2 regions of the Bradyrhizobium sp. URHA0013 genome follow, and region 2 is predicted to be linked to the other one. Evidence: predicted binding sites of a transcription regulator. Region 2 holds the regulator's gene; the other holds the start of a gene.

Region 1 (4,417 bases), on a different contig from region 2:
GGCCGGTTGATTGTGACGCCGGCCTTCATCAGCTTCTCGCAGGTGGCGTAGATATCGTCGACCTCATAGGCGAGATGGCCGAAGAAGCGGTCCTCGCCGTATTTTTCCTCGTCCCAATTCCAGGTGAGCTCGACCAGCGGCGCGCCGCGCGTCTGCGGCTGCTTCTTCAGCGCCTCGAGATCGTCCGACGAGCACAGGAACACCAACGTGAAACGCCCCTTGTCGTTCTCGATCCGCCGCACCTCCTTCAGCCCCAGCGCATCCTGGTAAAACTTCAGCGCGACATCGAGATTGCGCACGCGCAGCATGGTGTGGAGGTATCGCATGGTTGTTGCTCCCTGGGTGGATGGAGGGTTTTTGGTTCGGCCGAGCCGAAGGGAGTAGGAGATAGCAGGAAAATCCGAGGAGGGGCAGGGGGGCGGGTGCACATGTCCATGAGGGCGAAGCCGGCTGATGAAGTAAATCAGCCGGCGAAATTTCAATGCACTTTCACCGCAAATCCAGTGGCGCACACGCGCCATTGGCAGTGTGTGCGGGGCGGTCTGCTGCCGCAGCCTATTGCGTCGCGAGGCGCTTTCCGGCCTGCTCGGCCGGCGGCGTGAAGAGCGATACTGCGGTGCCTTCGGGGTCACGAAACTGGAACGTCCTGTTGCCCCATGGCATCGTTTTCAGCTCGTGCACCAGTGTGACCTTGTCTTTCAGGCGCTCATAATCCGCATCGATGTCCTCAACCTGAAACTCGATCACGGCGGTCCGATTGGCGCCGGGCTCGGCACTGTTTTCTTTCCAGAGCGCGACCGTCTCGGCTGCGCCGATTGCCAGGTTGGCGCCCGGCGTCACGATCTTGGCGAACACCGGCGCGAGCCATTCGGCGGAAACTCCGGTGATCATTTCGTAGAACGAAACCATGCTTTTGATGTCGGTGGCGATCAGGCGAGTGGAGGCGAACTTCATGGCATGTCCTTTGGTTGACCGCAGATTTGAGCGGCATCGCGGGGCTCGTCGCACACCGCTGCTGCCACCCTGATGTCAGCAGTCACGACGCCGCGCCGAGCGTGCGAACTAAGGGCATGAATTGCGATGGCAGTGCTCAAGCGCTAGACCACGAGCCCCTTCACGCGAAGTGCCCCACAGCGCGAACCGGGCCGTCAGAACGGTGACGCAAACCGCAGAACTGGCCACTTCACTCACGGGTGGACAGGCTTGTGTAGCCGCTCGCAGATGAACTCCTCGCGGCAATGACGCGACTAACGGCCATGGCCAATATCCTAGGTGAGCTTCTGTTTGCGCTGATCCGATCGATTGTTGCTGGATGGGCGTATGCGCTCTGGGTCAAACTGGCGACATGGCTCGAGCCGAAAATCCAACGGCGTTGGGTGAAGCTTGCCGTAGGAGGCCTCCTCGGCTTGGCAGCTTATTTTATGATTCCGATCTTGATGGGGCTGTTGGGCCTTTGAACACAATGAAATCCGTTCTCATCGTCGCACTGGCAATCGGGGCGCTCGTCTCGACGGTGCTGCTCGTCATGGAGCAGCTCACCGACTACTCCATCGCTGTGATGGCATGGGAGATGCCGGGCATATCCGCAGCCTACCTTTTTCTGGGGAGCGGTTGGCAGTTCCGTTTTCCTGGGCGTCGCCATCACTTGGGCCGTGAATGCCATCGTTTACGGCGCGCCCGCCTTCGTTGTCCTTACAGTCGTCAAGCTGGCAATTCGCGGTCTGCCGAAGTGATCTGGCAATGACCGTGGGTCAGATCTTGGCCTATGCGTCGGGAATTACGCATTACGTGACACGCAGTTAACTGCGTGATCGCGGTGCTGTTCGCGAGCACCGACGGCTACCTTACGGGACAGTGCACTGACGCCGCAGGTGCCAACGAAACGCATCACGCTTAACGTTTGTGAATGCCGCGTTGGCCGAACGCCTGCAATTCTCCAGTATTGGCGGCACTTCAGATCATCGGTGGAGTCAGGCTCTCCCGTCTCGCGGGACGGAGCGTGCATGCCTCGATCGGCGTCCGCCCGCCAACACGACTAGCCGTATTCATTATGAGATTGAGGACAGGTGATGTTGCTTCTGGAGGAGTTCAACGAACGAACGCTGTCGCACATGGACAGGGCGCTGGAGCGCGTCAGCGAGATGATGCCTGAGGTGATGGAAGCCTACACCGCGCGCCGGTATGTCGCCGAACGGATCATCCACTGCGCCAAGCACGAGACACGCGAGATCGACGGCCTCGTCGCGGCCGGCCGGCGTGCGGTCGCTGAGCTGGCTGTGAGGGTCGTCGAAAGCGATTAGCTGTCTGGCCGCGAACCTGCCGCAGAGGACCGCGCTCGCCGGCGATGATGGGGGTGAATTGGCGCTTCGTGAGAGGCGGCGATGGGCGGCCTCCCTGTCAGCCGCCGCCCATCTTTCGGGTTTCGAAATGCAGCGCCGTTTACTTCTCGAGCCCGGCCTTCTGCCGCATCGTGTCGATCAGCTCTGACGCCTCTGCCTTGGTCAGATCCTCCTTGGGGAGGGGCTTGTGGGCCTGCTCGGCGAGGGTCTTGAGGTAGGATTCCTGGGCGCCGGTCATCGGGTCGTCCCCGGAGACCCAATCCTTCGGATCCTTTTGGGTGTTGCCTGCGGTGTTGCCAGCCATCTTGTTGTCAGTCACGGCGATCTCTCCTTTTCAGGCTCAATGCCGACTGATGCTTTTTGTTCCTTATTTGTTCGTGGCCGGCCCCTGACGCAGCCAGGGGCGCACTTTGCCCGGATCAGCGTCGGGAGATGATCACGGAACGGCCGGCAGCGATCGGCGTCTGCGCATCAGACTTAGCTTGCGCCCCCAATCGAGGATCGGTGCCTCAACGGCGACGTGCAAGGCGGCGGCGAGACCGATGGAGAGCAGGATGCCCGCGATGATTGTCCCGACGGTCGACAGAAGCCACAGTCCGTCGAAGCTGGCGATCCATTTCACCACCAGATAATGGACGATATACAACGCGTACGAGATCTTGCCGAGCCATTGCAGCACCGGTGAGAAGGAGCGTCCTTCGATCTCGACAGCGACCACGGTATGGATCAGCAATCCCGCGCCGAGGCCATAGGTCAGGACGCGCGCGAATTGCGGGTCGGCCGCGCCGCGCACGAAAATCCAGTACCACCCGGCCGCGAACAGGCCCGCGGAAACGGCGGGGAAGTGGCGCGAAAAGCGCAATCGTCCGCTTCTCTGGAGATAGGCGATGACAACGCCGGCACCGAATTCCAGCACCAGCGGATGAAAGTAGATCCCGGCCTCCAGGCCGAAGACGAGAGCAAGAATGACCAGGGCGAATCCAGCGAACAAGATCTCGAACAGCCGGTCCGGCTTGATCGCCAGGACGATGGCGACGGCGACGTAGAAGTGCAGTTCGAAAGCCAGCGACCAGGCTGGGCCAAGGTACCAGTTCGGATAGGTCCATGCGAAGATGGTTCCGAGATCGAGAGCGGGTCGGCCGCCCGGCGCCAGCGCGATCCAGGAGGAGCTGACAAACGCCGCCAGCAACACCAGCCAATAGAGCGGAAAAATTCGGAGGGCCCGTCTGAAAGCGAAATCCAGCGGGTTGTGTTGTGCCGTCGCCGTGGTCGCGATGATGAAGCCGGAGATCACGAAGAAGATGTCGACGCCGCTCGCAAGTATCGTCAGCGCACCCTCGGCAAGCTCCGGCCCGACCATGTCGGGTCGCGCACTGATTGCGTGTCCGCAGACCACCGACAGCGCAGCGACGCCGCGCATCGCCTGTACACCCGCGAAGATTCGCACCAAGCCTCGCCACGTTCATTCCAGAATAGTGCAATTTAGGCGAGAAACCCATTAAGGAACAGTTGCGCGGATGCGATAGAATGGGTGTCGGATGCTTTAGGGTGAGGCATGCATCTGAGGCGGATTGATTGCTGTGCCCTTCCTCCAAGGCACGACCACAGGAGCACTCCCTAGCGCTTTGCTTCCTGCTTGCCCCGCCTGATTTCCTCTGCCTCGTCCACCAGCTTCAAGGCGGCGCCGTCGTAGCTCAGCTTCAGCCCACGACCGACGGTCCATATCCATCCTTCCCGGGCATCCCCGGTTGGCTGGGCGTTGAACTGGTCGGATATCGATTTGACGGCAGCGTCTTGGGGGCCCGGATTGCTCAACTCCGCGTTGACGCGCCAGATGGGATGTTTGGGGTCCGGATTCTTGGGGTCGACGTCGTCGGCAAAGATCGTGACCTTGGCGCCGTCGACTGCGCATTCGAGGACGTAGGAATCGCGAAGCTGACGGCAGCGGTAGCGACGTTGCGTGATGAGCTTGTTGGTCTCGTCGAATGTCATGCCGGGCGAAAAGCCGAGGATGTCGGACTTTTGCACGAGTGCCAGTGACGCAGGCTTCAGAAAGCTCGGCTGGACCGCCACGAGAA
Region 2 (4,417 bases):
AGAACGAGCAAGGACAGCTTTTTGCTCAAGGAATGGCTCGCTGCCGACGCCGATCCGCGCGATGCCGGCAGAGCCTCGCTGGCCGATGGCGTGTCCTGTGACGAATCGGGCTGCGTGACGCCACTGGCCGACGGGAGGTTGGTCGCGCTGGCACTGCGCGTCGACGCTCTCGCGGACGATTGCAGTCGGGCCGCGCTGGTGGTGACGGCACGTCCCGCGCCGCCCGATTGCGCGGCGATGGTGGTCGATCGGCAGCGGCTCGCCAGCCAGAGCGCGCTGGCGCTAATGCAGCGTGGTGACGGCTTTGCGGTTCAGGCGGTGAGGGCGAGAGGCGCGAGCCGCCCCTGGTTGCCAGCCGGCGCAGGCGAGGGTGATTTCGACGGCAGCCTTGCGCCCAAGGCGATCGCGCCCCGCATCAAGGACGCAACGCCGGCGGAGACCGACTTGCAGGCCGACGATTGATCTGACGGTGCGGAGCAATGCAGTGGATTGGTGCATCTGCTCGGATTCACTGGGCGCAAACCGCGCCATCTCGCCGGCCACGGCCGGCGATGGCGATTCAATCTTGACCTCCGACCTCGTAGCCGGCTGCGTCAGCCGATCGGCAGGCGCGTGACGGTCGGCTGCCTGTCGACGATGACCTGCGCCTTGTGCTCGCGCTCCGTCACCGGCTGGGTCACAGGCAGTTGCAGCACGGTCGCGCGCTGGCCTTCGACGAGCTGCGTCACCAGCACATATTTGCCGTCGGGGAATTCGATCGCGTCGTGATGGCGGTCGGGAACGTGCGGATCGATCTTGCCGAACTTGCCCACGCGGGAATTGATGGTGCGCGTCCAGATCCAGCGATTGTCGTAGCGAACGTCGTCGGCGAAGGCGAGCTCCGTTCCCGGCAGCAGGCAGACGGCAACAGACGGATCGGCTGCCGAGGCGAAGCCGCGCGTCGAGGTGCCGCGGAAGCTTGTCGTGACGATCGTCTCGCCGACTTCGGCGGGGCGCGACGCGACGGCATGCAGGCTGTAGTCACACATCGGGTGCTCCTCATGCTGGGATAGCAACCCGCGTCTCTTAATCGAGGCGCAGGCCTCTATCAGAGTTGAAGCATGAACGCTCTGCTTGGTTGTGGGCAAATCTGCGGCTGGTTTCCGCGAGCCGCGATCACATTATCTTTCCCGAATTCAATAGGAACAAAGCGAGTTGCGATGCATTCGGGAGGCGCGTGCGCGAATATCGCCGGCTTGACTGCAACGGTCGAGCTTGATCGCTGGCCGCTGTTTCCTCGAACACTTGCGCCGCGAACCAGTTCCGCTTCGTGGGCGTCGCGAGGAGCCAGCGCCGAAGGACGGGCCAGATAGTCTGTGCAGAACCAGAAAGACTACCCAGCCGGAGCGGACGATGATCCGCTCCAATCCCTGACCGGCGATGCCGATCGGAAGCGCGCGCGGCGCCAAGCACTCCCGGTATCAAGTACTCCCGGTATCAGTACTTCCGGTAAAGCCCGATCAGCTTGCCCTGAATCTTCACCCGGTTGGGCGGCAGGATGCGGACCTCATAGGCCGCGTTGGCGGGCTCGAGCGCGATCGAGGCGCCGCGACGGCGGAAGCGCTTCAGCGTCGCTTCCTCGTCGTCGATCAGCGCCACCACGATGTCGCCGGTATCGGCGCTCTCGTTGCGCTGAATCAGCGCCATGTCGCCGTCAAGGATGCCGGCCTCGACCATGGAATCACCGCGCACTTCGAGCGCGTAATGCTCGCCCGAGCCGAGCATGTCAGGCGGTACGCTGATAGTATGGCTGCGGGTCTGCAACGCCTCGATCGGCGTGCCGGCCGCGATGCGGCCCATCACCGGCACCGCGACGGGACGTTCGCCGTCGTCCGCGGGCAGGCTGGAGCTCGCACGCACCTTGCCGAGATTGCCCTCGATGACGCTCGGCGTGAAGCCGCGGCGGCTGCCGGCGGCTGCCTGGAGCTCCGGCAGCTTGATGACTTCAATCGCACGAGCGCGGTTGGGCAGGCGTCGGATGAAGCCACGCTCCTCGAGCGCCGTGATCAGGCGATGGATGCCCGACTTCGAGCGCAGGTCGAGCGCATCCTTCATCTCGTCGAAGGAGGGCGGTACGCCGCTTTCCTTCAGACGTTCACTGATGAACCGCAGAAGCTCGTATTGTTTGCGCGTTAACATCTCGACCAAAGTCCCCCGGTTGATGTCGTCCGATTCCGAGACGCTGAATTCGGCAATATGCCGCTACATGCTCGAAACAAATCATGAACGGACACTATATGTTCGATACATGTTCCGCAACTGCTTAATTTACCGTGAACAGAGCAAAGTTGGCGGAACGCGCATTGCCGGGGCGCTCAGACAGGGAGCCGCAACACTTCGCAAGCCGTGCCGGCTTCGGCCTTCGGCGCGAACGGTGCGCGCACGAGAAGTACCTGTGCTGCAGCGAGATTCGCAAGCAGCGAAGAGTCCTGATGATTGACGGGAAGAACGACGCGTGTGCCATCGTCACGCTCCTCCAGATGCGCGCGCAGATAGTCCTCGCGCTGGTCGTTGGCGCTGACATCGCGGCCGAGCACGGCGCGCTCACGGCGATGGTGAAGCACTGAACGGCCCGACAGGGCACGAATCAGCGGCACCATGAACAGGAAAGCGCACACGTAGGACGACACGGGATTGCCCGGCAGACCGATCACGCCCATTGCGCCGAGCCGCCCGTGCATCATCGGCTTGCCTGGCCGCATCGCGATCTTCCAGAACGCCATCGCGATGCCTTCGTCCCGCAGTGCCTGCTGGACCAGATCGTGGTCGCCGACCGATGCGCCTCCGGTCGTGATCAGGATGTCGGCGCCGCTCTCACGGGCGCGGCGGATGCCGGCGGTGGTGGCCTCCAGCGTGTCGGCGGCAATACCGAGGTCGATGGTCTCGGCGCCTTCGCTGCGGGCGAGCGCGTGCAGGGCGTAGCCGTTGGAATAGACGATCTGGCCGTGGCCGGGCGTGCTGCCCGGCATCACCAACTCGTCGCCGGTGGCGAGAATCGCGACCTTCGGACGCCCGTAAACGGCAAGGTGCGGATGATTCATCCCGGCGGCGAGCGCGAGGTCGCGCTCGGTGAGACGGCTTCCCTTGCGCAGGAGCACGTCGCCCTCGCGGAAATCGACGCCGGCGGGGCGGATGTGCCGACCGGCGATCGCGGCTTCCTTGATCGTGACACGCTTGCCGGCGGCGACGGTGTCCTCCTGGATCACGACGGCGTCCGCGCCACCGGGAACGACGCCGCCCGTGAAGATCCGCACGGCCTCGCCGGCGCCGACCATCCCCGCGAACGGTCGGCCCGCCGCGACTTCGCCGATGATGGTGAGCTCCGAATCGATCGTCGCGGCATCGGCCGCTCGCACCGCGTAGCCGTCCATCGCCGACATCGCCTGCGGCGGCTGCGTGCGCCGCGCCGCGACGTCACGCGCGAGCACGCGATGGTAGGCCTGGTCGAGGGAGATCATTTCCTCCGGCAGCGGCTCTGCACCCGCCAGCACCGCGGCAAGCGCGTCGGAAACCGGCATCAAGGCCACGGCGAAAACTCCTGCTCGGCACGTTCGGGCGAATGTTCCGCACGTCTTCTAGCCGAGCGCGGGCGCAGAGGCAAAACAGCCGAGCGGGTGCAGTCATCCCACCGCATTGTTCCGGAAGGCAGGATCAAGCGCGTTGCGGCATGATCCGAAGAACGTGCCAGATCGGCAGGACAATGGTCATGGCAAGACGAGAACGACGAGCGCCCCGGCCTGCATCGATCAGCTCCCTGGCTGCCCGTGAGTTACGTCGGGCGCCTTGGGTCCCTGATCCTTGTCGGGCAGCGGATCGGCCTGGGATTTCAGGTCGGCGGCCTTGCTCACAAGCTTGGCGGAAAGATCCGAATCTGAAGTTGTCCTGGCGAATTCAAGAAGAAGAGAGGCCTGCTTGGTGAGGTAGGTTTTGCCCAACACGATGATGCATCCGTCTGTAGAAGTCCCAACGGACTCTAGAGTCCGGAAGACGGTATTCCGTTCCGGGAACTCTGTATAAAAATGCACAAAGTGATCGGGTTCCTAAACTTCTTCAAAATTAGTCGCGTTGGGCCGCATCTCCGGGGGTCTCGCGGCGGCAGATCGTCGTCAGATGCCCAATGCTTTCAATGCGTTCCCCACATCACGCGGCGAAGTCACATGCACGGCCGTCAAGCCGCGCGCCCGCGCTCCCTCGATGTTTTCAGCAAGATCGTCGAAGAACACGATACGCCCGGCGGGCACGCCGATCGCCGCGACGACGTGGTCGAAGGCCTCGGCATCCGGTTTGCGCAGGCCGATGCTGGACGACAAATACAGCTCGCGGAAATGGCCGAGGAGGTCGGCATATTCCCTTGAGAAATGGTCCACGTGTGGCCGGT

What was found. Region 2 encodes LexA, which represses DNA repair genes until DNA is damaged. Its sites were predicted from a motif close to TGTTCNNNNTGTGTTCNG; they were not measured.
Region 1: N551_RS0129105 (DUF3072 domain-containing protein) is a predicted target of LexA. The motif match lies at 2,701-2,718, and genes of this name have one in related genera.

The regions. Positions count from the first base shown of each region.
Region 1 covers NZ_KI912426.1:1,779,531-1,783,947, forward strand. Annotated here, with positions in the region: gene N551_RS0129085 (VOC family protein) at 1-326, opposite strand, end outside; gene N551_RS0129090 (VOC family protein) at 556-954, opposite strand; gene N551_RS0129095 (hypothetical protein) at 1,257-1,457, shown strand; gene N551_RS37505 (hypothetical protein) at 1,463-1,744, shown strand; gene N551_RS0129100 (hypothetical protein) at 2,070-2,300, shown strand; gene N551_RS0129105 (DUF3072 domain-containing protein) at 2,440-2,643, opposite strand; gene N551_RS0129110 (acyltransferase) at 2,776-3,786, opposite strand; gene N551_RS0129115 (hypothetical protein) at 3,957-4,417, opposite strand, start outside.
Region 2 covers NZ_JADK01000007.1:303,530-307,946, reverse strand. Annotated here, with positions in the region: gene N551_RS0111650 (ComEC/Rec2 family competence protein) at 1-462, shown strand, start outside; gene N551_RS0111645 (hypothetical protein) at 594-1,028, opposite strand; gene lexA (transcriptional repressor LexA) at 1,477-2,178, opposite strand; gene glp (gephyrin-like molybdotransferase Glp) at 2,355-3,566, opposite strand; gene N551_RS0111630 (hypothetical protein) at 3,786-3,977, opposite strand; gene N551_RS0111625 (HAD family phosphatase) at 4,146-4,417, opposite strand, start outside.